Regions from separate parts of the Leclercia sp. genome, predicted to be linked through region 2. Evidence: predicted binding sites of a transcription regulator. Region 2 holds the regulator's gene; the other holds the start of a gene.
What was found. The regulator Fur, encoded in region 2, represses iron uptake genes when iron is present. The targets are predictions, from matches to a motif close to ATAATAATGAGAACNACTATCAA.

Region 1: zupT (zinc transporter ZupT) is a predicted target of Fur. The motif match lies at 11,933-11,955, and genes of this name have one in related genera.

Annotation. Positions count from the first base shown of each region.
Region 1 is NZ_DAIQCE010000009.1:63,979-80,139, reverse strand. Features, by position in the region: gene plsY (glycerol-3-phosphate 1-O-acyltransferase PlsY) at 1-424, opposite strand, end outside; gene folB (bifunctional dihydroneopterin aldolase/7,8-dihydroneopterin epimerase) at 532-900, shown strand; gene bacA (undecaprenyl-diphosphate phosphatase) at 1,006-1,824, shown strand; gene V7Q49_RS18075 (multifunctional CCA addition/repair protein) at 1,838-3,079, opposite strand; gene V7Q49_RS18070 (TIGR04211 family SH3 domain-containing protein) at 3,141-3,761, opposite strand; gene V7Q49_RS18065 (CYTH domain-containing protein) at 4,001-5,302, shown strand; gene glnE (bifunctional [glutamate--ammonia ligase]-adenylyl-L-tyrosine phosphorylase/[glutamate--ammonia-ligase] adenylyltransferase) at 5,321-8,179, shown strand; gene hldE (bifunctional D-glycero-beta-D-manno-heptose-7-phosphate kinase/D-glycero-beta-D-manno-heptose 1-phosphate adenylyltransferase HldE) at 8,220-9,650, shown strand; gene ubiK (ubiquinone biosynthesis accessory factor UbiK) at 9,780-10,076, opposite strand; FMN riboswitch at 10,197-10,348, shown strand; gene ribB (3,4-dihydroxy-2-butanone-4-phosphate synthase) at 10,453-11,106, shown strand; gene zupT (zinc transporter ZupT) at 11,147-11,920, opposite strand; gene ygiD (4,5-DOPA dioxygenase extradiol) at 12,117-12,905, shown strand; gene V7Q49_RS18030 (glutathionylspermidine synthase family protein) at 12,985-14,145, opposite strand; gene V7Q49_RS18025 (DUF1190 family protein) at 14,148-14,822, opposite strand; gene tolC (outer membrane channel protein TolC) at 14,997-16,161, opposite strand, start outside.
Region 2 is NZ_DAIQCE010000002.1:33,526-49,686, reverse strand. Features, by position in the region: gene chiP (chitoporin ChiP) at 1-1,378, shown strand, start outside; gene chiQ (ChiQ/YbfN family lipoprotein) at 1,428-1,757, shown strand; gene fur (ferric iron uptake transcriptional regulator) at 1,911-2,357, opposite strand; gene fldA (flavodoxin FldA) at 2,649-3,179, opposite strand; gene ybfE (LexA regulated protein) at 3,335-3,622, opposite strand; gene ybfF (esterase) at 3,751-4,524, opposite strand; gene seqA (replication initiation negative regulator SeqA) at 4,708-5,250, shown strand; gene pgm (phosphoglucomutase (alpha-D-glucose-1,6-bisphosphate-dependent)) at 5,275-6,915, shown strand; gene potE (putrescine-ornithine antiporter) at 6,995-8,308, opposite strand; gene speF (ornithine decarboxylase SpeF) at 8,305-10,503, opposite strand; gene speFL (leader peptide SpeFL) at 10,758-10,862, opposite strand; gene kdpE (two-component system response regulator KdpE) at 11,139-11,816, opposite strand; gene kdpD (two-component system sensor histidine kinase KdpD) at 11,813-14,488, opposite strand; gene kdpC (potassium-transporting ATPase subunit KdpC) at 14,489-15,064, opposite strand; gene kdpB (potassium-transporting ATPase subunit KdpB) at 15,077-16,161, opposite strand, start outside.

The DNA.
Region 1 (16,161 bases), on a different contig from region 2:
GAGAAGAGTAACCGCTGAGCAACACGCTGAGCAGCCAGGTGCCGGCCATCACGCCGGTGAGATCCCAGCCGATAGGGGCAATGGCACCGAAGGCAGTGGCTACGCCTTTACCGCCTTTGAAACCGAAGAAGACCGGCCAGATGTGGCCCAGACAGGCGGCGATGGCAATCAGCCCCAGCCAGAACGGCGTCACGCCCAGTGCATACGCCCCCCAGACGGGAAGCATGCCTTTCAGGACGTCAAAAATCAGAACCGCTACGGCTGCTCCTTTGCCGCCAATTCGTAGTACATTGGTCGCCCCCGGATTCCCGGAACCACTCTCGCGTGGGTCAGGCAACCCGGCGATACGGCAGACCAGAATGGCGCTGGATATTGAGCCGCAAAGGTAGGCAAGGAGGATCATTCCAGGCGCGATTGCACTCATAACGCTGTTCCGTTTTGAAAATATCGTTTTGTACTTAGCATCTGTGGATAATACGCATAATTCGCCGGGAGTGGTATCCGGTTTAGCCAAAAACCAGGCAGGTCGTGATGGATATAGTATTTATAGAGCAACTTTCGGTAATCACCACTATCGGGGTGTATGACTGGGAACAGACCATCGAGCAGAAATTAGTGTTCGATATCGAAATGGGCTGGGATAACGTCGCCGCCGCGAAAAGCGATGATGTGAACGACTGCCTGAGCTATGCCGACGTCAGTGAAACCGTCATCAGCCACGTGGAAGGCCAGCGTTTTGCGCTGGTGGAGCGCGTGGCGGAAGAGGTGGCGGAACTGCTGCTTAGCCGCTTTAATTCCCCGTGGGTGCGCATCAAAGTCAGCAAGCCGGGCGCGGTGGCGCGGGCGGCCAATGTGGGCGTTATTATTGAGCGTAGCCAAAATCTGAAAGGAAACATTTAACGGTATAATAGTTAAACCAATTCCTGTTAAATCAGTCTTACAGCTGTTCCTTCTGCGGTTACCCTCCGGGTAACCCGTTTTTTCTGTCTTTTTAGGGGTTTATTGATGAGCGATATGCACTCCCTGCTGGTGGCAGCAATACTGGGTGTGGTCGAAGGATTGACAGAGTTTTTGCCGGTTTCCAGTACGGGCCACATGATTATTGTTGGCCATCTGCTGGGGTTCGAAGGCGAAACGGCGAAAACCTTTGAGGTGGTGATCCAGTTAGGATCCATTCTGGCGGTGGTGGTGATGTTCTGGCGCCGTCTGTTCGGGCTGATTGGCATTCACTTTGGTCATCCGCCGCATGAAGGCACCGGAAAAGGGCGGTTGACCCTGGTGCACATTCTGCTCGGGATGATCCCGGCGGTGGTGCTGGGCCTGGTGTTGCACGACACCATCAAATCGCTGTTTAACCCGATAAACGTGATGTACGCGCTGGTGGTCGGTGGCGTGCTGCTGATTGCCGCTGAACTGCTGAAGCCAAAAGAGCCGCGCGCGGAGGGTCTGGATGACATGACCTACCGTCAGGCGTTTATGATTGGTTGCTTCCAGTGTCTGGCGCTGTGGCCGGGCTTCTCCCGCTCCGGGGCGACGATTTCAGGCGGGATGCTGATGGGCGTGAGCCGCTATGCCGCCTCTGAGTTCTCGTTCCTGCTGGCGGTGCCGATGATGATGGGGGCGACCGCGCTCGATCTCTACAAGAGCTACCACTTCCTGACCGCAGGCGACATTCCGATGTTTGCCGTGGGCTTTATCACCGCCTTTATCGTGGCGCTGATCGCCATCAAAACCTTCCTGCAGCTGATCAAGCGCATCTCGTTTATCCCGTTCGCCATCTATCGCTTTATCGTGGCGGCCGCAGTTTACGTGGTCTTCTTCTGATGACTCACTGCCCTCAGTCTTTCGGCTGAGGGCAACGCTGTTCCTTCCAGTCCGCTACCGCCTGAATCCGCCGTTTTGTTAACTCTTCCCGAATCTCTGGCCCTTTAAAGCCGGCCTGGATCACCGCTTGAGTCGGCACGGCTTTCGCCACCTCCCAGGCTTCACGCAGCAACCGCCCCTGCGGATAGTCGCTGGCTTCAAACCCGGTGCGCCCGCGCACGTCAGCCTCGCTGGTCAGGGCGATTTGCTCCACGCGCTGTGGCTTGCGCCAGGCGTCGATGCTGTCGAACAGCTTCACAATGGTGGCCGGTTTGAGGATGGGGAAGGTGTGGATCAGGTCATGGAACTCGGCGACCAGCTTCGCCAGATCGCGGATCTCATTCGGCACCCGCATGCGCTGGCAGACCTTCTCAACCAGCCTGACCCCCGCCGGGCCGTGTCCGTGATGGCGTGGCCACAGCTCGGGCGGCGTTAAGCCCTTGCCGAGGTCATGACAGAGGGTAGCGAAGCGCACGTCCACCTCCGGGCTGAGCATCGCCGCCATGCTTAAGGTCATCAGAGTATGGATGCCGGTATCAATTTCCGGGTGCCACTTCGCCGGGGCTGGTACGCCAAACAGCGCATCCACTTCCGGGAACAGCACCTTCAGCGCCCCGCAGTCGCGCAGCACCTGGAAGTAAACCTGCGGATTACGGGTGGTGAGCGCACTCTCGGTCTCTTTCCACACGCGCTCCGGGGTGAGGTGTTCCAGCTCGCCTGCCTCGGTCATCGCCGTCATCAGCGTCATAGTTTCATCGGCGATGCGAAAGCTCAGATGGGCATAGCGGGCAGCAAAGCGCGCCACGCGCAGCACGCGGAGCGGATCTTCAGAGAAGGCGGGGGAGACATGGCGCAGGATGCGGTTTTGCAGATCCTGTTTACCGCCGTAAGCATCGACGATATGACCGTTTTCATCCTGCGCGAGGGCATTGATGGTCAGATCGCGGCGCTGTAAATCGTCTTCGAGGGTGACATCAGGGTCGGCATGGCAGATAAACCCGGTATAGCCGACGCCGGATTTGCGCTCGGTACGCGCCAGAGCGTACTCCTGGCGGCTTTGGGGGTGCAGAAACACGGGGAAATCGCGGCCTACCTGCTGGTAACCCGCGTCGAGCATCGCCTGAGGGGTGGCGCCCACCACCACCCAGTCTTTATCTTTGACCGGCAGACCTAACAACGCATCACGAACCGCACCACCGACCAGATAAATCTTCACGCCACACTCTCCCGTATCAAATATTGGCAAAATAATACGTAAGTGTGGCAGAGATGGCGACTTAGTTCATCCAACGGTCTTTACGCTTACGGCTCGGCACCAGATGCGGCAGCACCAGACCCAGCAGCAGACCCATACCCAGCACGCCGCCGCCATACATAAACCACTGCATGATGATGGTGCGCTGTTTGTCATCCAGCTGCAGGTTGGCCGCGCTCACCTTTTTCTGCGCGACGATCAGCTCGTTCTTCAGCTTCTGGTTCTCATCTTTGAGACCGTTGATGACGCCGTCGCTCTGGGCCACTTTCTGCTGCATCTCAGCGGTGCGCTGGTTCCAGGTGGCGTCGATATTGGTCAGCTTGTCGGTCAGGGTTTTGACCTGGTTTTCCAGATCCGGCACGCGGGTGCGCAGGCTCGGGTCGGTGCTAAGCTCTTTCAGGGGGATCCAGGCGGTACGGCCGCTGCTGTCGCGCACCTGGCCATAGTTGGATTCCGCGTTGCTCTGCAACAGCACCACTTCCTCGCCGGCATTAATCGTACCCACGAGGCGATAATTGTCACCCGGACCGCTGCGTACCCAGGTATTCAGTTCGTCAGAAACGTAGCGCTTCTCTTCTGCGTGGACCACGGTCGCGGCGCTAAAAGCAAGTAATGTCAGTCCGATCAGGCGTAATTTAAGCATCAGGCAGTCGTTATTTTCATGAAAAGTGGAACGATATTAGTGGAAACAGCCTTCAGGCTCAAAGGATTCGTCAGCATTCGGAATCCTCTGTGCGCTGTTGCCCACTGTAGCAAACTTTACGCCCGTCAAATTGCCCATTGCGTGGCAATCTGGCGCAAAATACTATCTACTGACAAAAAAGTGGCGAGTAAGTTCGCCGTAATTTACCCCACGATATTGCAATCAAAAAGAACAAGGCCATGGCTCAGGAAATCGAATTAAAGTTTATCGTTGAAAGCGACAGCGTTGACGCGCTGCGAAACCATCTGCATCAGCTGACCGGCGAGCATCACGCGCCGGTGCAACTGCTCAACATCTATTACGAAACGCAGGACCTGTGGCTGCGCCGTCATGACCGTGGGCTGCGCATCCGTGGCGTGGACGGGCGTTACGAGATGACCATGAAAATCGGCGGTCGCGTGGTCGGCGGCTTGCATCAGCGCCCGGAATACAACGTTGATATCAGCCAGCCTGAGCTGGAGCTGGCGCGCTTCCCCGCGGAAGTGTGGCCGGAAGGCGGGCTGCCAGACGGTCTGGCGGAGCGCGTCAGCCCGTTGTTCAGCACCGATTTCTGGCGCGAGAAGTGGCTGGTGAACGAAGGTAAAAGCCGGATCGAAATTGCCCTCGACCTGGGCGAAGTGAAAGCCGGGGAGTTCCAGGAGCCGATCTGCGAGCTGGAGCTTGAGCTGCTGGAAGGCCACGCCGATGACGTGCTGAAGCTGGCCCGCAAGCTGGTGACCCAGAGCGGTCTGCGTCAGGGCAGCCTGAGCAAAGCCGCTCGCGGCTATCATCTGGCCCAGGGCAACGCCCCGCGTCTCCTGAAACCCACCGACATTCTGCGCCTCGCACCGAAATCTTCGGTCGAGCAGGGCTTTGAAGCCTCGCTGGAGCTGGCCCTGAGCCAGTGGCAGTACCACGAAGAGCTGTGGATCCGCGGCGTGAAAGGGGCCAAAGAACAGGTGCTGGCGGCGATGGCGCTGGTGCGTCACAGCCTGACGCTGTTCGGCGGCATTGTGCCACGTAAAGCGAGTGCTCACTTACGTGATCTGTTGACCCAGGCCGACGCCCTGATGGCTTCTGACGTCTCTGCCGAAACGGCGGTCTACAATCCGCAAACCGCTACTGCCAAACTGGCGCTCACCGAGTTCCTGGTGACCCGCGGCTGGCGCAGCTTCCTCGATGCGAAGGGGGAGACCAAAATTGCGGATAACTTTAAACGTTTCGCCGATATCCACCTGTCCCGCCACGCCGCTGAGCTGAAAACCATTTTCGGACATCCGCTGGGCGATCAGTACGGCGATCAGCTGATCCGTCTGGCGCGTAACGTCGACAGCATTCTGCTGCTGGCAGGGGCCTATGACGGCCCGGTCGCCCGCGCATGGCTGGAGAACTGGCAAGGGCTGCTGTATGCCATCAAAACCCGCCAGCACATTGAAATTGAGCATTTCCGCAACGAAGCCATTTCGCAGGAGCCATTCTGGCTGCACAGCGGAAAACGTTAACGCAGGCAAGGAACCCCCATGATGCCGCTTTCTTCACCCTTAGAGCAGCAGTGGCAGACGGTATGTGAGCGTCTGCCGGAAGCATTACCCGCTTCGTCGTTAAGCGAGCAGGCGCGACAGGTACTGACCTTCAGCGACTTTGTGCAGGAGAGCGTCACCGCCCATCCTGACTGGCTGGCGGAACTTGAAGCCTCGGCACCTCAGGCGGACGAGTGGCAGCACTACGCGCAGTGGTTACAGGACGCGCTGGCGGACATCAGCGATGAAGCTGCGCTGATGCGCGCGCTGCGCCAGTTCCGCCGTCGGGTGATGGTACGCATCGCCTGGGCGCAGGCGTTGATGCGGGTGAGTGAAGAGAGCACGTTGCAGCAGTTAAGCCACCTGGCGGAGACGCTGATCGTCGCCGCCCGCGACTGGCTGTACGACGCCTGCTGCCGCGAATGGGGCACGCCGTGCAGCGAGGAGGGCACTCCGCAGCCGCTGCTGATATTAGGCATGGGCAAACTGGGCGGCGGCGAACTCAATTTTTCCTCGGATATCGATCTGATCTTCGCCTGGCCGGAGAAGGGCGCCACCCGCGGCGGACGTCGCGAGCTGGATAACGCCCAGTTCTTCACCCGCCTGGGGCAGCGGTTGATTAAGGCGCTGGATCAACCCACCCAGGACGGCTTTGTCTACCGGGTGGATATGCGCCTGCGTCCGTTCGGCGACAGCGGCCCGCTGGTGCTGAGCTTTGCCGCGCTGGAAGATTATTACCAGGAGCAGGGCCGCGACTGGGAACGCTACGCGATGGTTAAGGCGCGGATCATGGGCGATAACGCCGATGTGTACGCCAACGAGCTGCGCGCCATGCTGCGCCCGTTCGTGTTCCGTCGCTACATTGATTTCAGCGTCATCCAGTCGCTGCGCAACATGAAAGGGATGATTGCCCGGGAAGTGCGTCGTCGCGGCCTGAAGGACAACATCAAGCTGGGGGCGGGCGGCATCCGCGAGATCGAGTTTATCGTCCAGGTCTTCCAGCTGATCCGCGGCGGGCGCGAGCCCTCGCTACAGTCCCGCTCCCTGCTGCCAACCCTGTCCGCTATCGCTCAGCTGCACCTGCTGCCGGAAGGCGATGACCGGATCCTGCGCGAGGCCTACCTCTTTTTGCGGCGTCTGGAAAACCTGCTCCAGAGCATCAATGACGAACAAACCCAGACCCTGCCGGGGGATGAGCTTAACCGCGCCCGCCTCGCCTGGGGAATGCGCGTAGACAACTGGCAGGCGCTGACCGACGCGCTGGATGCACATATGGCAGCGGTGCGGCGTATTTTTAACGACCTGATCGGCGACGATGAGAGCGAATCCCAGGACGATGAGCTGTCCGAACACTGGCGTGAGCTATGGCAGGATGCGCTGCAGGAGGACGACACCACCCCGGTGCTGACCCACCTCAGCGATGAGGATCGCCATCGGGTCGTGGCGCTGATTGCCGATTTCCGCCTTGAGCTGAACAAGCGCGCCATTGGCCCGCGCGGCCGCCAGGTGCTGGATCACCTGATGCCGCACCTGCTCAGCGACGTCTGCTCCCGGGCCGATGCCCCGGTGCCGCTGTCGCGCCTGACCCCGCTGCTGAGCGGGATCATCACCCGTACCACCTATCTGGAGCTGCTCAGCGAGTTTCCGGGGGCGCTCAAGCACCTGATTTCCCTCTGCGCCGCCTCGCCGATGATTGCCAGCAAGCTGGCACGCTATCCGCTGCTGCTGGACGAGCTGCTCGATCCCAACACCCTTTACCAGCCGACGGCGACCGACGCCTATCGCGACGAGCTGCGCCAGTATCTGCTGCGCGTGCCGGAAGAGGACGAAGAGCAACAGCTGGAGGCGCTGCGTCAGTTTAAACAGGCGCAGCTGCTGCGCGTGGCGGCGGCCGATATCTCCGGCACGCTGCCAGTGATGAAAGTGAGCGATCACTTAACCTGGCTGGCGGAAGCGATTATCGATGCGGTGGTCCATCAGGCGTGGGTGCAGATGGTGGCGCGTTACGGCCAGCCGAAGCACCTGGCCGATCGCGAAGGACGCGGCTTTGCGGTGGTGGGCTACGGCAAACTGGGCGGCTGGGAGCTGGGCTACAGCTCCGATCTGGATCTGATTTTCCTCCACGACTGCCCGGTGGACGTAATGACCGACGGCGAGCGCGAGATCGACGGGCGTCAGTTCTATCTGCGCCTCGCCCAGCGCATTATGCACCTCTTCAGCACCCGCACCTCGTCCGGCATTCTGTATGAGGTGGACGCCCGCCTGCGTCCGTCCGGGGCGGCGGGCATGCTGGTCACCTCCACCGACGCCTTCGCTGATTATCAGCAGAACGAGGCCTGGACCTGGGAGCATCAGGCCCTGGTGCGCGCCCGGGTGGTGTATGGCGATCCGCAGCTGAAAGCGCAGTTCGATACCATTCGTCGCGACGTGCTGACCGCCACGCGCGAGGGCCCGACGCTGCAAACCGAAGTGCGCGAGATGCGCGAGAAGATGCGCGCCCATCTGGGAAATAAACACCGCGATCGCTTTGATATCAAAGCCGATGAGGGCGGGATCACCGACATTGAATTTATCACCCAGTACCTGGTGCTGCGTGACGCGCACAGCAAGCCGAAGCTCACCCGCTGGTCGGATAACGTGCGCATTCTGGAGCTGCTGGCGCAAAACGACATTATGGACGAGCACGAGGCGCTGGCATTGACCCGCGCCTACACCACGCTGCGCGATGAGCTGCACCATCTGGCCCTGCAGGAGCAGCCCGGGCATCTGCCGCTGGACTGTTTTAACGCCGAGCGAGAGCTGGTGCGTGCCTGCTGGCAGAAGTGGCTGGTGGAACCGTGCGTAACAAAACAAGTGTGATATTATCGCGCGCAAATTGTGAATCTTTCTGGAGTCAGGAATGAAAGTAACACTGCCAGAGTTTGAACGTGCTGGAGTTATGGTGGTTGGCGATGTGATGCTGGATCGCTACTGGTATGGGCCAACCAGCCGCATTTCCCCGGAAGCCCCGGTCCCGGTGGTGAAGGTGGATACCATTGAAGAGCGTCCTGGCGGCGCGGCAAACGTGGCGATGAACATTGCTTCTCTCGGCGCGCATTCGCGCCTGGTGGGGCTGACCGGCATCGATGACGCCGCACGGGCACTGAGCAAGACCCTGGCGGATGTGAACGTCAAATGTGATTTCGTTTCTGTCCCGACGCACCCGACGATCACCAAGCTGCGCGTGCTGTCACGCAACCAGCAGCTGATCCGCCTCGACTTTGAAGAGGGTTTCGAAGGCGTGGATCCTGAGCCGCTGCACGAGCGCATCAACCAGGCGCTGGGCAATATCGGCGCGCTGGTGCTCTCCGACTACGCCAAAGGGGCGCTGGCCAGCGTTCAGCAGATGATTACGCTGGCGCGTAATGCCGGCGTGCCGGTGCTGATCGACCCGAAAGGCACCGATTTTGAACGCTATCGCGGGGCGACGCTGCTCACGCCAAACCTGTCTGAATTCGAAGCTGTGGCGGGTAAATGTAAATCCGAAGAGGAGATCGTTGAGCGCGGCATGAAGATCATCGCCGATTTCGACTTCTCCGCGCTGCTGGTGACCCGCTCCGAGCAGGGGATGACCCTGCTGCAGCCGGGCAAAGCGCCGCTGCATATGCCAACCCAGGCGCAGGAAGTGTATGACGTCACCGGTGCCGGTGATACCGTTATCGGCGTGCTGGCGGCCACCCTGGCCGCGGGTAATACCCTGGAAGAGGCCTGCTACTTTGCTAATGCCGCCGCGGGCGTGGTGGTGGGTAAACTGGGGACCTCTACCGTTTCGCCTATCGAACTGGAAAACGCGGTACGCGGTCGTGCCGATACCGGCTTTGGCGTGATGAGCGAAGACGAGCTGAAAGTGGCGGTGGCCGCCGCGCGTAAGCGTGGTGAGAAAGTGGTGATGACCAACGGCGTGTTCGACATTCTGCACGCGGGCCACGTCTCCTATCTGGCGAACGCGCGCAAGCTGGGCGACCGTCTGATTGTGGCGGTTAACAGCGATGCCTCTACCAAACGGCTGAAGGGCGAGACCCGTCCGGTGAACCCGCTTGAGCAGCGCATGATTGTGCTCGGCGCGCTGGAAGCGGTGGACTGGGTGGTTTCGTTCGAGGAAGACACGCCGCAGCGCCTGATTGCCGGGATCCTGCCGGATCTGCTGGTCAAAGGCGGTGACTACAAGCCTGAACAGATCGCGGGTAGCGAAGAGGTGTGGGCTAACGGCGGGGAAGTGATGGTGCTCAACTTTGAGGACGGGTGTTCAACCACCAACATCATTAAGAAGATCCAGAAAGACAGTCAGTAATTCGTGCGGGCTGATGCCCTCACCCCAACCCTCTCCCACAGGGAGAGGGGGTAAACATTAAAAACGGCAACCTGGGTTGCCGTTTTGCGTTTACCTTGTAGGCCCGTGCAAGCGCAGCGCCGCCGGGAATTATTCCACGTTATCCACCGGTGGGATCGCCGGCGCCGGTTTCACTTCGTCAACGACGTTGCGGTTTTCCAGCTCGGTCAGACGCTGTTCCAGCAGGGCGATTTTCTCGCGGGTACGCAGCAGCACCTGCGTCTGCACGTCAAATTCTTCACGGCTGACCAGATCCAGACGCATCAGCTGCGACTGCAGCACCTGGCGGATCTTCTTCTCAACATCATCACCAAACTCACGTACGCCTTTCGGCATGGATTCATGGACCTGGCGGGCAAGTTGTTCAATTTTTTTTGGGTCGATCATGGTAGTTCCCTTGAAGAAAAGGTGTTAACGACCATTGTAGCGCGTAACCGCGATCCTTAAACCAGAATTGTGTGAAGCTTATGCGTTGCCGAACATAATCATTAGCGTTATAGTTATCCCGCTTATTCTCAGGGCGGGGCGAAATTCCCCACCGGCGGTAAATCAACCTTCGCGTTGAAAGCCCGCGAGCGCTTTGGGTGCAAACTCAAAGGTCAGCAGATCCGGTGTAATTCCGGGGCCGACGGTTAAAGTCCGGATGGGAGAGAGTAACGAACCAGCCGGGCGAGGCCCGCTCACGTTATTTTTTTGCCGTACTACGGCGCTCCTAAGACTGCCCTGATTCTGGTAACCATAATTTTAATGAGGTTTTTTTACCATGAATCAGACGCTCCTTTCCTCTTTCGGCACCTCTGCTGACCGTGTAGAACACGCGCTTGCTGCGCTTCGCGAAGGTCGCGGCGTGATGGTGCTTGACGATGAAGATCGTGAAAACGAAGGCGATATGATTTTCGCCGCCGAAACCATGACCGTTGAACAGATGGCGCTGACCATCCGTCACGGCAGCGGTATTGTTTGCCTGTGTATCACCGAAGATCGCCGTAAGCAGCTGGATCTACCGATGATGGTAGAGAACAACACCAGCGCCTATGGCACCGGTTTTACCGTGACCATCGAAGCGGCCAGCGGTGTGACCACCGGTGTGTCAGCTGCTGACCGCGTGACCACCGTGCGCGCAGCCATTGCCGATGGCGCAAAACCTTCTGACCTGAACCGTCCGGGCCACGTATTCCCGCTGCGCGCGCAGCCGGGTGGCGTCCTGACGCGCGGCGGCCACACCGAAGCGACTATCGATCTGGTGACTCTGGCCGGTTTCAAACCTGCCGGTGTGCTGTGTGAACTGACCAATGATGATGGCTCTATGGCGCGCGCGCCGGAGTGCATTGAATTCGCCGGTAAACACAACATGGCCGTGGTCACCATCGAAGATCTGGTGGCGTATCGCCAGGCGCATGAGCGCAAAGCCAGCTGATAACACAGCATAAAAAACGCCGGGATAACCCGGCGTTTTTTTAGCCTATTCCTGCCGTCTGGAGCAGCACCAGACTGAGTCCCATCACCGACATCCCGCACAGCACACCGTAGCTGGGGTTGTTATTCGGATCGATCTCTTTGGCGAGCGGCATCAGCTCATCCACCGACAGCGCCACCATAATCCCTGCTACTGCCGCCATAATGGCCGCCATTACCACCGGCGAAATCAGACTGCCGAGAATCAGCCACGCCAGCACCCCGCCGAGGATCTCTGCCATGCCGGATATACCTGCCCAAAACACCGCTTTACGCTTTGAGCCCGTGGCCGCATAGACCGGGCCCGCTACCGCCAGTCCTTCCGGGATATTATGCAATGCGACTGCCAGCGCAATACCGAAACCCAACTCCAGATTGTTGCTGGCGGTCACGTAGGTGGCGACACCTTCGGGGAAGTTGTGCAGGCTGATGCCGAGGGTCAGCAGCATCGCTGTACGCCTCAGGTTGCCCGGCAGCGGCTGACTGCCCTTTTGCATCAGATCCTGCGGATGCGCGTGGGGCAGCATTTTGTCCAGTGCAAAGTAGCCCAGCAGACCAATGACAAACATCCCGTACCCGAGTACCGGCGACATGCCTTCCGTACCGAGGGCGGCAGGCAGCATCTCCATCAGGGAGATGAGCAGCATGATCCCGGCGGCAAAGCCGAGGGAAAAGGCCAGCACGCGGTTAGAGGGCTTCTGGCCCAGGACGCCGAGCATGGCGCCGATAAAGGTGGCGGCACCTGCAAGAATAGTCAGAATCAGGGGAACTGACATTCACCTCTCCTTATGATAATGATTCTCATTCATATTAAAGGCTAAACGCACGCAACGCGAGCGGGTACAGACGCCTTTACAGATCCCTTACATTCAAATTTCCTGATGATCTTCATCATGGTTATCTGAGTTCATCTTATCCGGATAACGGGTAAGGTAAAGCAATCAAATCGACACCTTGTGTAAGGATATCATCATGACTTCTTCCCGTATGCCAGCGCTGTTTTTGGGTCACGGTAGCCCAATGAATGTGCTGGAAGATAACGTCTACACCCGCGCCTGGCGACATCTGGGCGAGACGTTGCCGCGTCCGAAGGCGATTGTGGTGGTCTCCGCACACTGGTTTACCCGTGGCACCGGCGTCACCGCGATGGAAACGCCGAAAACCATCCATGATTTTGGTGGGTTCCCGCAGGCGCTGTACGACACGCACTATCCAGCACCGGGATCCCCGGCACTGGCGCAGCAGCTGGTGGATCTGCTGGCACCGATCCCTGTCACCCTCGATAAAGAGGCGTGGGGCTTTGACCATGGCTCCTGGGGCGTGCTGATCAAGATGTACCCGGAAGCCGACATCCCGATGGTGCAGCTCAGCATCGACAGCACCAAACCGGCGGCCTGGCACTTAGAGGTGGGCCGTAAGCTGGCGTCTCTGCGTGATGAAGGCATTATGCTGGTAGCCAGTGGCAACGTGGTGCATAACCTGCGTACCGCCCGCTGGCACGGGGAAAATACGCCTTATCCGTGGGCGACGTCTTTCAATGATTACGTGAAAGCGAACCTTAACTGGCAAGGGCCGGCAGAAGAGCATCCGCTAGTGAATTATCTGGCGCACGACGGCGGCTCGCTCTCTAACCCGACGGCGGAACACTTCCTGCCGCTGCTCTATGTCCTGGGCGCATGGGACGGCCAGGAGCCAATTACTACGCCGGTGGACGGTATCGAGATGGGCAGCCTGAGTATGTTGTCGGTGCAGGTGGGGTAAAGCGCCCGGTGGCGCTACGCTTACCGGGCCTACGGGATTTGTAGGCCGGGTAAGGCGAAGCCGCCACCCGGCAATGCGGTTACTCCACAAAAATATGCGGATAGAAGCGGGACAGATCCTGGGTGATCAGCGCCCGATCCTCGCGAATACCGATCCCGGCTGGCTGATCGTTGATTAGCCAGCTGCCAATCAGCATATAGCTGTCGCCATACTTCGGTAGCTGACAGAACTGCTGGACGATCATTCCTTCTTCGCCATACGGGCCTTCTACCGCTTCCACGGTGTTACCGTTTTCGATAATCGACACGTTGGCTCCCTCGCGGGAGAAAATCGGCTTTTTGACGTACTTATCCATTTGTGGATAGTCATCTTCCGCGAAGTACGCCGGCAGCAGATTGGGATGGTCCGGGAACATCTCCCACAGCAACGGCAGCAGGGCTTTGTTGGAGATAATGCTCTTCCAGGCCGGTTCCAGCCAGCGCACGCCGGCATCTTCCAGCTTGGTGGAGAACACTTCGCGCAGCATGTATTCCCACGGATAGAGCTTGAACAGGTTGCTGATCACCTGATCCTGCGTGTCGGTGAACTGACCTTTTTCGCCAAGGCCAATATCTTCGATATAGAGGAATTCAGTGGCGACTTCTGCCTCGGCGGCACAATCCTGCAGATACTGCACCGTGCCGCGATCTTCGACCGTGTCACGACAGCAGGCAAAGTGCAGTAGATTGAAGCCATGCTGCTCGCGCAGCTCAGCGAAACGCTCGATCAGCTTTTCCTGCAGGCTGTTGAACTGGTCGCTGCCTTCCGGTAGATGACCGGCGTTCTGCTGATCTTCCAGCCAGATCCACTGGAAGAAGGCCGCTTCATACAGCGAGGTGGGCGTATCGGCGTTGTTCTCGAGCAGCTTCGGCTCGCCGGTGCCATCCCACGCCAGATCGAGGCGCGAATAGAGCGACGGCTGATGGGTCAGCCATGACTGACGCACAAAGCCCCAGGTGTGCTTCGGAATGCGGAATTTGGTCAGCAGCTCATCGCTGTTAATGACCTTCTCCACCACCTTCAGGCACATCTGATGCAGCTCTGCCGTTACCGCTTCCAGCTTCTCAACCTGGGCGAGGGTCAGCTTGTAATAGGCATCTTCACACCAGTACGGCTCGCCGTACATGGTGTGAAAGTTGAATCCGTATTCGGTGGCTTTTTCGCGCCAGTCCGGGCGCTCAACAATACTGACTCGTTCCATTATCAGCCGCCCATAGAGCGAGTTGAGGTGCCGGCCGCGCTGCGTTGCATGGTGTTCTGTTTGGCAACAGAATCACCAAAGCCGCCGCGGGTAACGGTATTAGTGGTGGCCGGTTTTGGCGCCATCGCGGTTTTAGGTACGTTCATGGTACGGCCTGGCTGGGCGGCACCGTAACCTTTGCCGCTGGCATCGGTGTACTGGCCATAAGCCGGGCTGGCCGGGTTCTTCGAGCTGAACAGGGGCTGCTGTTGATAGCCCGCACCGCCGCTCATCAGACGGCCCATCATGTAACCCGCCATCAACGGCATCCAGAAGCTTCCGCTGGATTGGGCCTGCGCCTGGTTTTCTGCTGGCGCGGTGCCTGCCTGAGCCGGGGTCGGTGCCTGCTGGCACTGGCCTTCACCGAACTCTGCCACGCAGTCTTCACGGCTGGCGTATTTCGGCGCGGTACGTTCCGCTTCCTTCAGGGCGTTGTTGTACGAGGTGGTACACTCCGCGCTTTTGCCGGTAGCGGCCGCACAGTCATCGGCGTTTTGATAGAGGGAAACCGTTTCGTCGGTTTTTTCACAGCCTGCCAGCATAAAAGCGGCGCTCAGCGCCAGGGCGACAGGGGTGAAATGACGCGCGTTCCAGCTTTTACGGAACGAGGCGTGATTAATAGATTTTGTCCGTTTCATCATTGTCTTCCAGGACCCAGTGGTAAAACACAGAAAATAACGCTCAGAATAGAGGATGAGTGGTGGAAATTGAAGCTATCGGAGTCAAAGAGGAGGATCTTTACGTTGGCTTACGTATTTTTGTCGGACTGGGGGGATTTACCCGGCCTGGTGGACCCAGGCCAGGTAGCAGCATCAGTTGCTGGTGGTGCGTGCAGTAGCAGGGGTCAAACCGTCAGCAGACGCGTCCTGCTGTGGGTTTTCCGGCGCGACGGCTTCAGGCGTGGTCGAGATCGGTTTACCTAATGAACCGTTGAGCGCAACCAGATCCTGCTCGTTCAACGTACCCAGCGCCTGCTTGATGTTCAGCTGGTTAATCAGGTAGTTATAACGGGCGTTGGAGAGCTGTTGTTTGGCGTTATACAGCGTGGTGGTCGCGTCCAGCACGTCGACAATGGTACGGGTACCCACCGCGTAACCGGCTTCTGACGCATCCAGTGAGCTCTGGGCAGAGACAACGGCCTGTTTGTAGGCGTTGATGCTGCTGACAGAGGCGTTCACGTTGTTGAAGGAGGAACGCACGGTCTGCACAACGCTGCGGTGCGCGCTTTCAAGCTGCTCGCTGGCACCGACAAAGTTGTACTGCGCCTGTTTGACCTGCGAGTTGACCTGGCCGCCCTGATAGATTGGCAGGGAGAAGTTCAGGCCGATTTTGTTCTGGCCAACGTCGCTGTCGTTGTACTGGGCACCACTGGTGCGGGAACCGCTGTAGCTGGTGTTAGAAATGCCGCTGGAGGCACTCAGGCTCAGGGTCGGCAGATGGCCATCCTGTGCCAGGCGGATCTGCTCGCGGGCCAGATCCTGGCTCAGACGGGCCTGCAACAGGTTAAGGTTACGGTTTTCAGCTTCTTTCAGCAGGGCATTCACCGCCTGCGGCTTTTCAGTTTTGAAGTGATCAACGTTTAACGATGCCAGTTGCGGGTAGTAATTACCGGTGACCTGACGCAGCTCTTCAACGGCGTTATCCAGATCGTTACGCGCGGTCACTTCGTTCGCCAGCACGCTGTCGTATTGTGAACGGGCGTTCTGTACGTCAGTGATGGCAACCAGACCCACGTTGAAACGCTGGGTGGTCTGATCGAGCTGGCGATAGATAGCTTGTTTCTGCGCTTCAATGTAGGAGAGCGTATCGATTGAGCTCAGCACTTTGAAGTAGGCGGTTGCGGTATTAAGGATCAGCGTCTGCTGGTCGGTCTGATAGGTGACATCCTGAATACCGGCAGATTTCTCCTGCAGGCTCAGGTTACGCCATTTGGACATATCAAACAGCGTCTGGGTTAACTGGAGCGAACCGCTGGTG
Region 2 (16,161 bases):
GCTTGCGCTGGCTATCGCCGGTGTTACAGCAATGTCAGGCTGGATGGTTTCTCCGAAAGCCCAGGCCGAAGGTTTCATTGATGATTCAACCCTCACGGGCGGTGTCTATTACTGGCAGCGTGAACGTGACCGCAAAGATGTCGAGTCAGACAAATACAAAACGAACCTCGCTCACTCCACCTGGAACGCCAACCTTGATTTCCAGTCCGGCTATGCCGCCGATATGTTCGGTCTCGATCTGGCTGCGTTCACGGCCATCGAAATGGCGGAAAACGGCGACAGCGGTCACCCGAACGAAATTGCCTTCTCCTCCAGCAACAAAGCTTATAAAGAGGACTGGTCCGGCGATAAGAGCGGGATCAGCCTGTACAAAGCGGCGGCTAAATTTAAATACGGTCCGGTCTGGGCACGCGGTGGCTGGTTGCAGCCAACCGGTCAAACCCTGCTGGCGCCGCACTGGAGCTTTATGCCGGGTACCTATCAGGGTGCTGAAGCCGGGGCCAACTTTGACTACGGTGATAGCGGTGCGTTGAGTTTCTCGTACATGTGGACCAACGAATATAAAGCGCCGTGGCACCTCGAGATGGACAAGTTCTATCAGAATGACAGGAAAACCCGCGTCGACTATCTCCACTCCTTCGGCGCGAAGTACGATTTCAAAAACAACCTGATTCTGGAAGCGGCCTTTGGTCAGGCTGAAGGTTTTATCGATCAGTACTTTGCTAAAGCCAGCTACAAGCTTGATATCGTGGGTGGCCCGCTCTCCACCAGCTATCAGTTCTACGGCACGCGTGATAAAGCCGACAGCGGCACCGAGAATGATATCTACGATGGTACAGCATGGCTGCAGGCGCTGACGCTGGGCTACAAGGTCGGCCAGGTCGATTTACGTCTGGAAGGGACTTACGTCAAGGCGGAAGGGCAGCAGGGTTACTTCCTGCAGCGTATGACCCCAACCTATGCGTCTTCCAACGGTCGTCTGGACGTGTGGTGGGATAACCGCTCCGACTTTAACGCCAACGGCGAAAAAGCGGTCTTCTTCGGTGCCATGTATGATCTGAGCAACTGGAACCTTGCGGGCTGGAGCGTTGGCGCGTCCTATGTCTATGCCTGGGATGCGAAACCGTCAGACTGGTTAATCAACAGCGCCGGTCAGCGTGAAGATATCGCCTCCAACAAGATTAAGGAATCGGCCTACAGCCTGGATGCGATCTACACCCTGCAGGACGGCCGCGCGAAAGGAACCATGTTCAAACTGCACTTCACGCAGTATGACAACCACTCCGATATCCCAAGCTATGGCGGCGGCTACGGCAACATCTTCCAGGATGAGCGTGACGTGAAGTTCATGGTTATCGCCCCGTTCACCATCTTCTGATGACAATCCGGGCGGGGACTCACTCCCCGCCTGACTGGAGATCGTTATGTTGAAAAAAATCGTCATGGTCGCAGTGCTGGCATCAGGACTGGCCGCCTGCGCACAACCCCAGACCCAGAAAGAAGATACCCGTCTGAAAGAGGCCTACAGCGCGTGCATCAATACCGCTGAAGGGTCACCGGAAAAGATTGAAGCCTGTCAGAGCGTGCTGGACGTGCTGCGTCAGGAGAAGGCGCACGAACAGTTTGCGACCCAGGAAACCGTCCGGGTGGCGGATTACCAGGCCTGTATTCAGGCGCGTAAAACGGGTAACAATCAGGACGTGACCAAAAACTGCGATAAAATCTGGCAGGAGATCCGCAGCAACAACGCGAAGTAATGAGCTGTTTGCCACGCCCGGTGGCGCTATGCTTACCGGCCTGGGGGTGATTTCACCCTTGTAGGCCCGACAGCGCAGCGCCACCGGGCTTTTTTACATTATCGCAGGCAAAAAAAAGCCAACCGTCAGGTTGGCTCAGAGTCTATGCAAAGATTATTTGGTGTCGTGCGCGTGGTCATCTTCGCGGCAGTCGCCTTCGGCACAGTGGCCATACAGGTACAGACTGTGGTTGGTCAGACGAATGCCATGACGTGCGGCAATTTCGCGCTGACGTAATTCGATGGAATCATCGCTGAATTCGATCACTTTGCCGCAGTCGAGGCAAATCAGGTGATCGTGGTGGTGCTGCTGCGTCAGTTCAAACACGGATTTACCGCCTTCGAAATTATGACGCGTTACGATGCCTGCATCGTCGAACTGGTTCAGTACACGGTAAACGGTAGCCAGACCAATCTCTTCGCCCATGTCGATCAGACGCTTGTATAAGTCTTCCGCACTGACATGATGGTTATCCGGACCCTGAAGCACTTCCAAGATTTTTAACCGTGGAAGCGTGACTTTCAGTCCGGCCTTCTTTAATGCGGTGTTGTTGTCAGTCATGCGGAATCTGTCCTGTTGCTAAACGATTCACTTCTAAAGAAGAAGTGACAGAAAATGCACCTGGGATAATGCGTCTCATTATAGAACTGCCATGACGTAATGAAAACTGCAAGTCTCAAGTAAAGTATGCTTATAAAAACGTGGTACCGCCAACAAAGTTGTTACAAGGTTCCCCGTTTACTCCTGGATCATTGTACAGGTATGGCAGCAAAAGTTAAAAATTTGTAGCAATTATTTTGATTGGTATTACCTATCGATGCGGCGCAACTTTAGCGTTGCGCCGCGACATCATCAGGCGTTGAGGATGTCGTCGAGGTGCAGTTCTTCGCGAACCTGTTTTACCCATTTGTCGACGCGCTCAGCGGTCAGTTCCGGCTGTCGGTCTTCGTCGATGGCGAGGCCCACGAAGTTATTGTCATCGGCCAGACCTTTAGAGGCTTCGAAGTGATAACCGGCAGTTGGCCAGTGTCCTACGATCACCGCGCCGCGTGGCTCAATGATGTCGCGAATGGTGCCGAGGGCATCGCAGAAGTACTCTGCATAGTCTTCCTGGTCGCCACAGCCAAACAGGGCCACCAGCTTGCCGTTGAAATCGATCTCTTCCAGAGAAGGGAAGAAGTCGTCCCAGTCACACTGCGCTTCACCGTAATACCAGGTCGGGATGCCCAGCAGCAGAATATCGTAGCCTTCGATATCTTCTTTGCTGCTTTTCGCAATGTCATGCACATCGGCAACGTCTTTACCCAACTGTTTTTGAATGTTTTTTGCGATATTTTCGGTGTTACCCGTGTCGCTGCCGAAAAAAATGCCGATGATTGCCATGAGTAAAATAACCTCTTGATACTTAATGGTATGGTGGCGCAATTTAGCCACGGATAAGGGCAATCATAGCAGAACAGAGAAGCCTGCGGAAACTGCTATCACGCAGGACTGCACTCTGTGCTACATGAAAGCAACAAGAAGGGGAGTTTTCTGACTTACGCTTTGCCGTGCCATTTCTCGAGCTGCGCGATCAGCATCTCTTCAATAAGCTCACTGCGGCTGATCTCACGGGCATTCGCCAGCTCATTCAGCGCATCGACGGCTTCAGCATTCATTTTCAGCTCGACGCGTTTAAGCCCACGACTTTTATCGCGTTTAAGCTGATTGCGCTTATTAATGCGCAGCTGTTCATCACGCGAAAGCGGATTGGTTTTCGGTCGTCCCGGGCGACGCTCATTCGCGAACAGATCTATTGTCGTGCGGTCCGTGTGTTCTTTGGCCATGATTCTGAGACTTCGGGGGAAACAAGACACCCTGCTAATGCCCGGGCGATAAGCGCGCCATCATACATCACCGAAAACGGCACGCCAACGACTGGAGGCCCGCAGGCGACCAGTCGCTCTCTTTTTAATCAATTTTCGATGTCAGCGAGGTAACGGCGAATAGCGCGCAGCACCGCGTCCGGTTTTTCGGCATGGACCCAATGTCCGGCCCCGGCAATGACGTGCGCTCGCGCCTGAGGGAACTGCGCCAGCAGCGCATCACGGTACGCTTCGGTCACATACGGCGAATTGCCGCCGGTAATAAACAGGGTTGGATGCGGCCACGCGGCGACCGGCTGCCAGCCGACGATCTGATCGTATTGGTCCCAGAGAACCGGCACGTTGAAGCGCCACTGGCCGTCGACGAAGGATTTCAGCAGGAACTGCACCACGCCTTCTTCGTCAAGGTGTTCACGCATCAGCGCCGCAGCCTGCTGGCGGGTGCTGACGCCTGCGTCCGTCACGGCGTTAATGGCGGCGAAGATCTCATCGTGGCGGCGCACGTCATAATCCACCGGCGCGACGTCGATCACCACCAGCCCGGCAATGCGCTCTGGTGCGAGCGCCGTCAGCGCCATTACTGCTTTACCGCCCATTGAGTGACCAATCAGGATCGCCTTTTCAATATGGTGTTCATCCAGCGTATCCAGCAGATCCTGAGCCATGACGGCGTAGGTCATCTGCGGCGAGCGCGGCGACAGACCGTGGTTGCGCATGTCCACCTGCAGCAGCGCGTGGTCGGTCACCAGATCCCGTGCCAGCACGCCAAGGTTATCCAGGCTGCCAAACAGGCCATGCACCAGGACGATGGGAGAATTATTGTGCGGCGATTGTGCAGATTGCGCTCGGGTATTCAATTTCATGGCAAAGTTCTTTTTTTACGTATGTCAGGTTAGGGTATCATGTTGACCATTCTGCCGCCCGGCTGCAAGGAAACAGTTAATTCTGACTTTTGCCGCCATTCTGGCTTGACGCTATCCGCTGTTGGGTTTTGACCTTATACTCCCAACGACTTGTATTCAGATAAGATATCGCACTGGATTAAGATGAAAACAATCGAAGTTGATGACGAGCTTTATCAGTATATCGCCAGCCAGACGCGGCACATTGGTGAGAGCGCGTCCGACATTTTACGGCGCATGCTGAAAATTGCCGCCGCCTCGCAGTCTGCCGCTCCGGCCATCAAAGAAACGCGCCAGCCCGCTGCTGTCGCACAGGAAAAGCCGCTGTCACCGGTAAAAGACAAAGTGCGTGCGATGCGCGAATTGCTGCTCTCTGACGAATACGCTGAGCAGAAGAAAGCAGTTAACCGCTTTATGCTGGTGCTGACTACACTCTATTCACTGGATAACAACGCATTTGCCGACGCGACGGAGTCACTTCACGGTCGTACCCGCGTCTATTTCGCGGCTGACGAGCAAACGCTGTTACAGAATGGCAATCAAACTAAGCCCAAGCACCTGCCTGGTACGCCGTACTGGGTAATCACCAATACCAACACCGGACGCAAGCGCAGCATGATCGAACACATCATGCAATCCATGCAGTTCCCGGCGGAATTGACTGATAAGGTTTGCGGCACTATCTAACCCTTGCATCAGAAGGACCAGGCAATGGCAAATCACAATCGTGCGGGTCAACCTGCACAACAGAGCGATTTGATTAACGTCGCCCAGCTTACCGCGCAGTACTACGTGCTGAAGCCGGAAGTGGGTAACGCAGAACACGCAGTGAAGTTTGGTACATCCGGGCACCGCGGCAGTGCGGTACGCCACAGCTTTAACGAGCCGCATATTCTGGCCATTGCTCAGGCCATCGCGGAAGAGCGTGCCAAAAATGGCATCACCGGTCCGTGCTACGTCGGTAAAGATACCCACGCTCTGTCAGAGCCCGCTTTTATTTCCGTGCTGGAAGTACTGGCCGCCAACGGCGTGGACGTCGTGATTCAGGAAAACAACGGCTATACGCCGACCCCTGCGGTCTCGAACGCCATTCTGGTGCATAACCAGCAAGGCGGTGCGCAGGCGGATGGTATTGTGATCACGCCATCCCACAACCCGCCGGAAGATGGCGGCATCAAATACAACCCACCGAATGGCGGCCCGGCTGACACCAACGTCACCAAAGTGGTGGAAGATCGTGCCAATGCCCTGCTGGCCGACGGCCTGAAAGGCGTGAAGCGCATTTCCCTGGACGAAGCGATGGCCTCCGGCCACGTGAAAGAGCAGGATCTGGTGCAGCCGTTCGTTGAAGGGCTGGCGGATATCGTCGATATGGCGGCGATCCAGAAAGCCGGCCTGAAGCTGGGCGTGGACCCCCTCGGCGGTTCCGGTATCGAATACTGGAAACGCATTGCCGAGCACTACAAGCTGGATCTGACCATCGTCAACGATCACGTCGATCAGACCTTCCGCTTTATGCACCTGGATAAAGACGGCGCGATCCGCATGGACTGCTCCTCCGAGTGCGCGATGGCCGGTCTGCTGGCGCTGCGTGACAAGTTTGACCTCGCCTTCGCTAATGACCCGGATTATGACCGTCACGGCATCGTCACCCCGGCGGGCCTGATGAATCCGAACCACTACCTGGCGGTAGCGATCAACTATCTGTTCCAGCATCGTCCACAGTGGGGCGCAGAGGTTGCCGTGGGTAAAACCCTGGTCTCCTCCGCCATGATCGACCGTGTGGTTAACGACCTGGGCCGCAAGCTGGTAGAAGTGCCGGTTGGCTTCAAGTGGTTTGTTGACGGTCTGTTCGACGGCAGCTTCGGTTTTGGCGGCGAAGAGAGCGCGGGCGCGTCCTTCCTGCGCTTCAACGGTACGCCGTGGTCTACCGATAAAGATGGCATCATCATGTGCCTGCTGGCGGCGGAAATCACTGCCGTTACCGGTAAGAACCCGCAGGAGCACTACAACGAGCTGGCAGCCCGTTTCGGTGCCCCGAGCTACAACCGTCTGCAGGCTTCTGCCACTTCTGCACAGAAAGCGGCGCTGTCAAAGCTGTCGCCAGAGATGGTCAGCGCCAGCACCCTGGCGGGTGACCCGATCACCGCACGTCTGACGGCTGCACCGGGTAACGGCGCGTCGATTGGCGGCCTGAAGGTGATGACCGAGAACGGCTGGTTCGCAGCGCGTCCATCCGGCACCGAAGACGCGTACAAAATCTACTGTGAAAGCTTCCTCGGCGCTGAGCATCGTCAGCAGATTGAGAAAGAAGCGGTTGAGATTGTGAGTGAAGTGCTGAAAAACGCATAAGTGCTGTAGGTGTGCCGGGCGGCACTGCGTTTGCCCGGCCTACGAATTCAAACGGCAACCTTGGGGTTGCCGTTTTTTATTAGCTCATTTTATTTTTCAGCTCAAAGCGTGGTGACACCAGCCCGTAGAGCGTCCAGCCCATAAAGGTCACCATCGCCCCGTAGAGCATCGCTTCCTGGCCGGAAGAGTAGAGGGCATAGAAGCTGTAAATTGCCCCCACCAGCGCCACAATATTGGCCACTTTCGCTTTGCCCGGGTCGACCTTCGCCACCTTCTGAATAATCACCAGCGCCGCCATCGACAGGATATACGGGATGATATTGGTCACCACCGCCAGATTGACCAGCACGTTAAACTGGCTGTTCAGCGACGGGCTGATGGTCATCAGGGACAGGCCGCTCTGGAAGATGACAATCGCCAGCATCCCCTGTACCGGTGCTTCTGATTGGGTGACGCGGGAGAAGATTTTCGGGAAGTAACCGGCATCGGCCGAGGTTTTAAACACCTGGGCGATGGTGAACTGCCAGCCGAGGAGGGAACCGCAGCACGACATCACCATCAGACCCATGATCACTTTCCCGACTTCCGGAGTGAACATCTGCGCGAAGGCCAGCCCGAACGGCGCGGTGGAGTTGGCCAGATCCATATTTGGCACAATCCCGGCAATTACGTTGGTGGAAACAATATAGATCACCGCCGCGCCCAGGGTGCCGCCCAGCACCGCAATCGGCACGTTCTTCTCCGGGTTCTCCACCACTTCGGCGTTAGCACAGGCGGATTCCAGTCCGAGGAAGGCCCATAACGTCATGGCGATGGACGAGCCTACCGCGGTGAAGAACGGCACATGGTGCGGGTTCCAGGAGTTGGCGTACAGCGTCGGGCTAAACCAGAACCAGCCGATGATGCACAGCCCGACCACCGGGATGATCACCCCCCAGACGGTGATGCTGCTGAGCTGCCCGGTAATACGCGCCCCGCCAAAGTTAGCAATGGTGCAGAGCCACAGCACGCCGATGGTCGCCAGCCCAATTTGTACCGGGCTGAGCGTGGCACCGAACAACTCGGTACCGTAACCCACCGCCGAAATCGCAATCGCGACGTTGGCGATCAACAGCGACACGCCGTAGGTATAGTTGGCCATAAAGTTGCCCGACTTCCCGAAGGCATACTCGGCATAGCCGCCCATCCCGCCCGACTTGCGGCTGAACATCCCGCATTTGGCGAAGGCCCACGCCAGCGCCATCGAACCTACCGCCGTCACCAGCCAGGAGATGATCGAGATCGTCCCCACCTCCGCAAGCTTGGTTGGCAGCATGATAATGCCGGAGCCCATCATGTTGACCATGGTGAGAATGGTGAGCTGCACCACCCCCATTTTGTTGGATTTACTCATAATGTTTCTCCTTTCAGCAGCGCAGGCTGAGCGGCAGGTTGTTTGATGACGTAGCAGCGAACCTGTTTGCGTCCATCACACTCTTCGACGTAAACGCCCTGCAGTTCCGGGGCAAAGCCCGGCAGCAGGTTGATCCCCTCTTCGAGGGCCGCGAAGTAGCGCAGCACCGAGCCACCCCAGACTTCACCCGGGACCACGCACAGCACGCCCGGTGGGTAAGGGAGGGCGCCTTCGGCGGCAATTCTGCCCTCCGCATCGCGCAGGGAGACCAGCTCAACCTCGCCGCGTAGGTAAGCAAAGTTCGCCTCCTGCGGGTTCATCATCACCCGTGGGAAGTGCGATTTACGGAACATCTCTTTTTGCAGCTGTTTCACGTTATGGCGGGCGTACAGATCGTGCATCTCCTGGCAGATCTGGCGCAGGGTGTAATCGGCGTACCGCTCCGGATGTTGTTTGTAGAGAGAAGGCAGGACCTCTTTTAGCGGAACATCGCTCTCGAGCAGTTTTTCGAAGCGCACCAGCTGCGCCACCAGCTGTTGCAGTTTGCCCATATCTTCCGCAGGCGTGAGCAGGAACAGGATCGAGTTGAGATCGCATTTTTCCGGGACGATGCCGTTTTCACGCAGGAAGTTGGCGAGAATGGTGGCCGGTACGCCGCAATCCTCATACTCCCCGGTGCGGGCGTTGATGCCCGGGGTGGTCAGCAGCAGTTTGCACGGATCGATAAAGTACTGGTGCTCGGCATAGCCTTCAAAGGCGTGCCAGTTCTCGCCCGGAACGAAGTGGAAGAAGCGCAGACTGGTGGCAATGTCGGCGGTGCTGGCGCTTTCCCACGGGCGTCCGTCCACCGTTTCTGGCACAAACGGGCGGATAAACTGGCAGTTTTGCAGGATCAGCTTGCGCGCCTCGATGCCGTTCACCACGCAGTCCATCCACATGTTGCGGCCGCTTTGCCCTTCATGCATGCGGGCGTTGATATCCAGAGCGGCGAACAGCGGATAGAACGGGCTGGTGGAGGCGTGCATCATAAAGGCGTTGTTCAGCCGCTTATGCGGGACATAGCGCGGCTGGCCTTTGATGTGACTGTCTTTCTTGTGGATTTGCGAGGTCTGCGAGAAGCCTGCCTGCTGTTTATGTACCGACTGGGTGACCAGGATCCCCGGGTCGTTCTCGTTCAGCTCCAGCAGCAGCGGAGAGCAGTCGGCCATCATCGGAATAAACTGCTCGTAGCCCACCCAGGCCGAATCAAACAGGATGTAATCGCACAGATGACCCATCTTATCCACCACCTGACGGGCGTTATAGATGGTGCCATCGTAGGTGCCGAGCTGGATCACCGCCAGGCGGAACGGACGCGCATCGCGGGCGCGGCCAGGGGCCACCTCTGACACCAGCTCCCGCAGATAGCGCTCTTCAAAGCAGTGGGCGTCAATGCCACCGATAAAGCCGTAGGGGTTGCGCGCGGTTTCCAGATAGACCGGCGTAGCGCCTGCCTGAAGGAGGGCCCCGTGATGGTTGGATTTGTGGTTATTACGATCGAACAGGACCAGATCGCCCGGGGTGAGCAGGGCGTTAAGCACCACCTTATTTGAAGAGGAGGTGCCGTTCAGCACGAAGTAGGTTTTATCCGCATTAAAGACTTTTGCCGCATGCTGCTGGGCGATACACGGCGCACCTTCGTGGATCAGTAGATCGCCCATCGCCACGTCGGCATTGCACAGGTCGGAGCGGAACAGCGTCTCGCCAAAGAAATCGACGAACTGATTCCCGGCAGGATGGCGGCGGAAGAACTGTCCGCCCTGATGCCCCGGGCAGTCAAAGGCGCTGTTGCCTTGCGCGACGTAATCCACCAGCGCGCGGAAGAACGGCGGGCGCAGCTGCGTTTCGTACTTTTGCGCGGCCGCTTCCAGCTGGCGTCCGTAAAAATCATTGCAGTTGTCGGCGCATTCAAAAACGCCCTGAATCCGCGATAAATAGGCTGCCGGAACAATCTCTTCTTTATGGGTGGAAATAAACACGGGGATATTGAATCCCGTTGCATCTATTTTTTCGAGGGTACCCTTTTCAATATCACTCACCGCCAGAACCACCGCGGCGACGTCGATATAATCCGAGTCGTTCACGTCCACCGTTTCGCGGCTGGTGGTAAAACAGTGTGGACAGGTACGGCTGGTGGCAATTTTTAACGTTTTCATCTTTCGCTCTTTATTTTAGGTAATAGAAGTCCTTCGATTTCTTTAAAAAAAGAAATCGCTGCTCGCCGGAAAAAAAGCAAAGTCGGGCCGCTGATAAAAAATCAGTACATTGCTTTTTGCATAATAAAATCCAGTCCGTCCGGTTACGGATGCGTCTGAATCAAGGGGAATGCGCGCACGGGTTCACAGCCAACTGACTGTAAAAACGGTCTTTTCAGGGAAGCCTGTAAGCGAGTGCGCCAGAAGTCGAAGGACTACCGGGCATTAAAGAGATGAAAGTCAAAGCAGTTGCGGTGGGCAAACTTCATGATATGCGTTACCCGCCTTATGTGGGGCATAAAACGATTGTTGTTTTCCATTTTCATTTTCCCTTTCAGTAATTGAAAGCGTGGTCATTTTATCCGGAAAGGGGTGGCAAACCGTGAAGATGATCAATATTAGAGGATCATTTAAAAAATAAATGCCCGGATTTTACTTATCACACAGATCAAAATGCTGTTTTGTAGGTATTGTGTTAATACTCTGTATTTTTAGTGTGTTAACTGGCGGGGAATAATAAATACAAAACGCCTTGGCTGTTATTAAAATATAAACAAGACGATTATTTTTTAAGTTAAATTAAAATGAATGGTTATTCAAAGCATAAACCGATAACCGATACCGGTTTCAGTTAATAAATGGCGAGGGCGCGCGGGGTCCACCTCGAGTTTCTGGCGAAGGTGTCCCATATATATGCGCAGGTAATGACTATGCTCCACCGCGTTCGGTCCCCAGACCTGATTTAACAGCTGGCGCTGGGTGAGCACTTTGCCGTGATTGTTGAGCAGGACCGCCAGCAGGCGGAACTCGATAGGGGTCAGGTGGACTTCCGCCTCACCCCGCTGAATACGCCGTGAGGCCAGATCGACGCGAATATCGGAGAAGTGATACACCGGGTCGACGGGGGCGGTGGTCGCGTGGCGGCGCAGGGCGACGCGCAGACGCGCCTGCAGCTCGCCAATGCCAAACGGCTTGCTGAGATAGTCGTCGGCCCCGGCATCGAGCGCGGCAATTTTGTCGGTCTCTTCCAGACGTGCCGAGAGCACAATGATTGGCATCTGGCTCCACTGGCGCACTTCGCGGATAAAGTCGAGGCCGTCGCCGTCCGGTAGCCCCAGATCGAGGATCACCAGATCCGGCTTGCGGGTGGCGGCTTCAATCAGGCCCCGCTGCAGCGTCCCGGCATCGTGAACGCGCAGGCCTTCTCCTTCCAGCGCGGCGCGCAGAAAACGGCTGATGGCGAGTTCATCTTCAACAATCAGGACGTTAATCACAAATCCTCTGGAAATTCATTCAGTTCAGGTGGCGTATCGCGCGGCAGTGTAACACAAAACCCGGCCCCGCCTTCGGGGCGGTTATGGGCCGTGATGGTGCCGCCGTGCACTTCGACAATCGCCTGACAGATAGCCAGCCCCAGCCCGACGCCGGGAATGGCCGACTCCTTATTACCGCGGGCGAACTTATCAAAGATAGCCTGTTCCTGACCCACCGGGATACCCGGGCCGGTATCCCATACCTCCAGCTGCAGCTGTTCAGGGGTGACGCTGGCGTGAATGCCGATTTGCGCTCTGCTGCCCGCGTATTTTCCGGCGTTCTCCAGCAGGTTAATTAGCACCCGCTCGAACAGCGGACCATCCACGTGGATCAACGCCAGAGGATCTGACATATCGAGTGCGATATGACGACCACCCAGCCCCGGCTCCAGCGTTTTTAAAGCGCTGCCGATCACCTCTTCCAGGGTCAGCCACTCTTTTTTCAGATTAAAGCCGCCGGACTGGATCCGCGCCATATCCAGCAGGTTGTTCACCAGCCGGGTGGTATTGAGCACGTGCTGGCGGATCTCGCTGGCCTGCGGCGCGTGGCGGGAGCCCTCTGCCGCCAGGTCGAGGGTCAGGATCTCCGACTGGCCGAACAGCACCGTTAGCGGCGTGCGCAGATCGTGGGAGAGGGCGGCCAGGAGTGAGTTACGGATGCTCTCCCGCTCGCTGGCTAACCGCGCCTGCTCTTCGCTGGCGGTCAAGGCCAGCCGCTCGAGGGCGCTGGCGACCAGCAGGGTAAAGGTCTCCAGCAGACGCTGCTGCTCGGGGATCATCAGCTGACGCAGGTTGGACGGCTCGACGATCGCCACCCCCTGGTGCTGCAGGGGCAGGATAAGATACGGCACGCCGGGCAGGGTGTCGGTGCCCGCCCCGGCGGGCTGGCCCTTGTCGAAGCTCCAGCGGGCGATGGCCTCGTCCCAGGGCGTCATGCCCGAGGCAGAGGTCAGCGGGCGCAGCGCGCCCTCGCGATCCGGAACGAGGATCAGGCTGCGGGCGTGAAAGGTCGAGTGGATAAACTGCTGGCTGGTGTGGGCAATATCCTGCGGCGTGCGGCCCACCGCCAGCGCCTTCGACATCTCATACAGATGGCGGGTGCGCTGCTCGCGGTAGCGGGCGATCCGCGCCTGATAGCGCACCCCCGCCGTCAGGTTGCCGATCAACAATCCCACCGCCAGCATCACGGCAAAGGTGAGCACGTACTGCACGTCCGACACCGCCAGAGTGCCGCGCGGGGCGATGAAAAAGAGATCGAAGCTGACCACGTTGATCACCGTTGCCAGTACCGAAGGCCAGCGGCCGTAAAACAGCGCCACGATCACCACGCCAAGCAGGTAGATCATGACCAGGTTGGCGGCATCAAAATCGGGTAGCCACTGGCTGGCGATAAAGGTGATCAGGGCGCAGAGCAGTACCGCCACCAGACAGCCGCGCAGCTGGATCCGCCACTTGTCACTGAACGTCCGGTTATCCGGCGTTCTGACGGGCAGGGCTGTGGGTTTGTCGTCCAGAGCCACGATCAGCAGGTCGAGGTCGGGGGCACGCTGTGCCAGCCTGTCGGCAAAGGTGTCCCTGTTGAACCAGCGGCGATGAGAACGTCTGCCGATGATAATCTTGCCGAGGTTGTGCTCCCGGGCGTAGCGCAGGATGGCTTTGTCTTCCGCCTGTTCGGCCAGGGTAGCGGTTTCGGCGCCCAGCTCCTGGGCCAGACGCAGGGCGCTGAGAATGGCGCGACGCTGATTCTCCGGCAGACGGTGCAGCTGCGGGGTCTCGACGTAGACGGCGTGCCAGACGCTGCCGAACTTCGCCGCCAGACGCGCGGCGGTGCGCACCAGCTTCTCATTGCCGCTGCCGTGCCCAATACAGAGCAGGATCGCATCGCGGGTATGCCACACTTTCTCCTCGCCCTGACGGTCGCGCCAGGCCCGCATCTGATCGTCCACCCGGTCGGCGGTGCGGCGCAGGGCCAGCTCGCGCAGGGCGATTAAATTGCCTTTACGGAAGAAGTGCTCGATCGCCCGCTCCGCCTGCCCGGCGATGTAAACCTTGCCTTCGTGCAGGCGCTGGCGCAGGTCGTCCGGGGGTAGATCCACCAGCACCACTTCGTCCGCGGCGTCAAAGAAGGGATCCGGGACGGTCTCCCGGACCTGAATGCCGGTGACGCCGCTGACCACGTCGTTAAGGCTCTCCAGATGCTGAACGTTGACGGTGGTAAAGACGTCGATGCCCGCTTCCAGCAGCTCCTCAACGTCCTGCCAGCGTTTGGGGTGACGCGATCCGGGGGCGTTGCTATGCGCCAGCTCGTCCATCAGGATCAGCGCCGGGCGGCGGGCGAGGGCGGCATCGAGATCGAATTCTGTCACCAGGCGTCCGCGATGATGAATGCGCCGGGGCGGCTGGGTCGCCAGCCCGGCCAGCAGGGCGGCGGTCTCCTGACGACCGTGGGTCTCCGCCACGCCGATCAAAATATCGAGCCCCTGGGCGCGCAGACGCTGCGCTTCACTGAGCATAGCGAAGGTCTTGCCAACGCCCGCGCAGGCGCCGAAGAAGATTTTCAGCTTGCCGCGATGGGGAGCGGCAGCCTGCTCCAGCAGTTTGTCCGGGTCCGGGCGCTGAGGCTCGTCGATCATTTAGTTTTTCCTTAGTGCGTCCAGGGCCAGATTTAATTCAACAATGTTGACCACCGCGCCGCCCATCGCGCTGAACAGCGGTTTTTGCGTATGCTCGGCCACCAGCGCGCTGAGCTGCGCAGGCGTAAGCTGACGTGCCTGCGCCACCCGCGGGATCTGCCAGGCGACGGCCTGCGGCGTCAGGCTGTAGTCCAGCCCGCTGGCAGAAGCGGTCACCAGCTCAACCGGCACCGCCTGGCTGGCCTGCGGGTTAGCGACGCGTAGGGCCGCCACGCGGGTGCGAACGGCGTTATCCAGCTCAGGGTTGCTGCCCGCCAGGTTGCTGCCCCCCGAGGCCAGCGGATTATACGGGCTTTCCGCCGTGGCGGAAGGACGCCCGTGAAAGTAACCTGCACCCGTAAATTCTTGCCCAATCAGGCGCGAGCCGCGGATCTCTCCCTGCTGGCGGATAAGGGAGCCGTTGGCCTGGTCGGCAAACCACCACTGGCCCAGGGCGGTGGTCACCAGCGGGTAGACGCCGCCGGTGATCAGCGCCAGCAGAATAAACAACAGTATAGCGGGACGTAACATAGCCATTTGATTTTCCTCTTAAACCAGCCCGAGCAGGGTGAGCACCAGATCGATAGCCTTAATGCCGATAAACGGCACCACCAGCCCACCCAGACCGTAAACCCACAGATTGCGGCGCAGCATGGCGGCGGCGGTGAGTGGCTTATAGCTCACCCCCTTCAGCGCCAGTGGGATCAGAAAGACAATAATCAGCGCGTTAAAGATCACCGCGCTCAGAATGGCCGAGGCGGGGGAGTGCAGGTGCATCACGTTCAGAGCGTTGAGCTGCGGATAGGTCGCCGCAAACGCCGCCGGAATAATGGCGAAATATTTCGCCACGTCGTTGGCGATACTGAAGGTGGTCAGCGAGCCCCGGGTCATCAGCATCTGTTTGCCGATATGCACTACCTCAATCAGCTTGGTCGGGTTGGAGTCGAGATCGACCATATTTCCGGCCTCTTTGGCCGCCTGGGTGCCGGAGTTCATCGCTACCGCCACATCCGCCTGGGCGAGAGCCGGGGCGTCGTTGGTGCCGTCCCCGGTCATCGCCACCAGCCGTCCTTCGGCCTGGTACTGGCGGATCAGCGCCAGTTTGGCCTCCGGCGTCGCCTCGGAGAGGAAATCATCCACCCCCGCTTCGGCGGCAATGGCGGCGGCGGTCAGACGGTTATCCCCGGTGATCATCACCGTTTTAATGCCCATTTTGCGCAGCTGGGCAAAACGCTCCTTGATACCGCCTTTAACGATATCCTTCAGGGCGATCACCCCCAGCACGGTAGCGCCTTCGGCCACCACCAGCGGCGTGGCCCCCTGACGGGCAACGTTCTCCACCAGGGTATCGACCTGGGGCGGGAAGTGGCCGTTATTGGCGGCGATATGACGGCGAATGGCATCCACCGAGCCTTTGCGGATCAGCCGGTCCTGAATGTTAATCCCGCTCATCCGCGTCTGCGCCGTAAAGGGCACGAAGGTGGCGTGCAGGCTCTGGACATCGCGCTGGCGCAGGTTAAAACGCTGCTTGGCGAGGATCATAATGCTGCGACCTTCCGGGGTCTCATCCGCCAGCGAGGCCAGCTGGGCGGCGTCGGCCAGCGTTTTTTCGTCCACGCCCGGGGCGGGCAGGA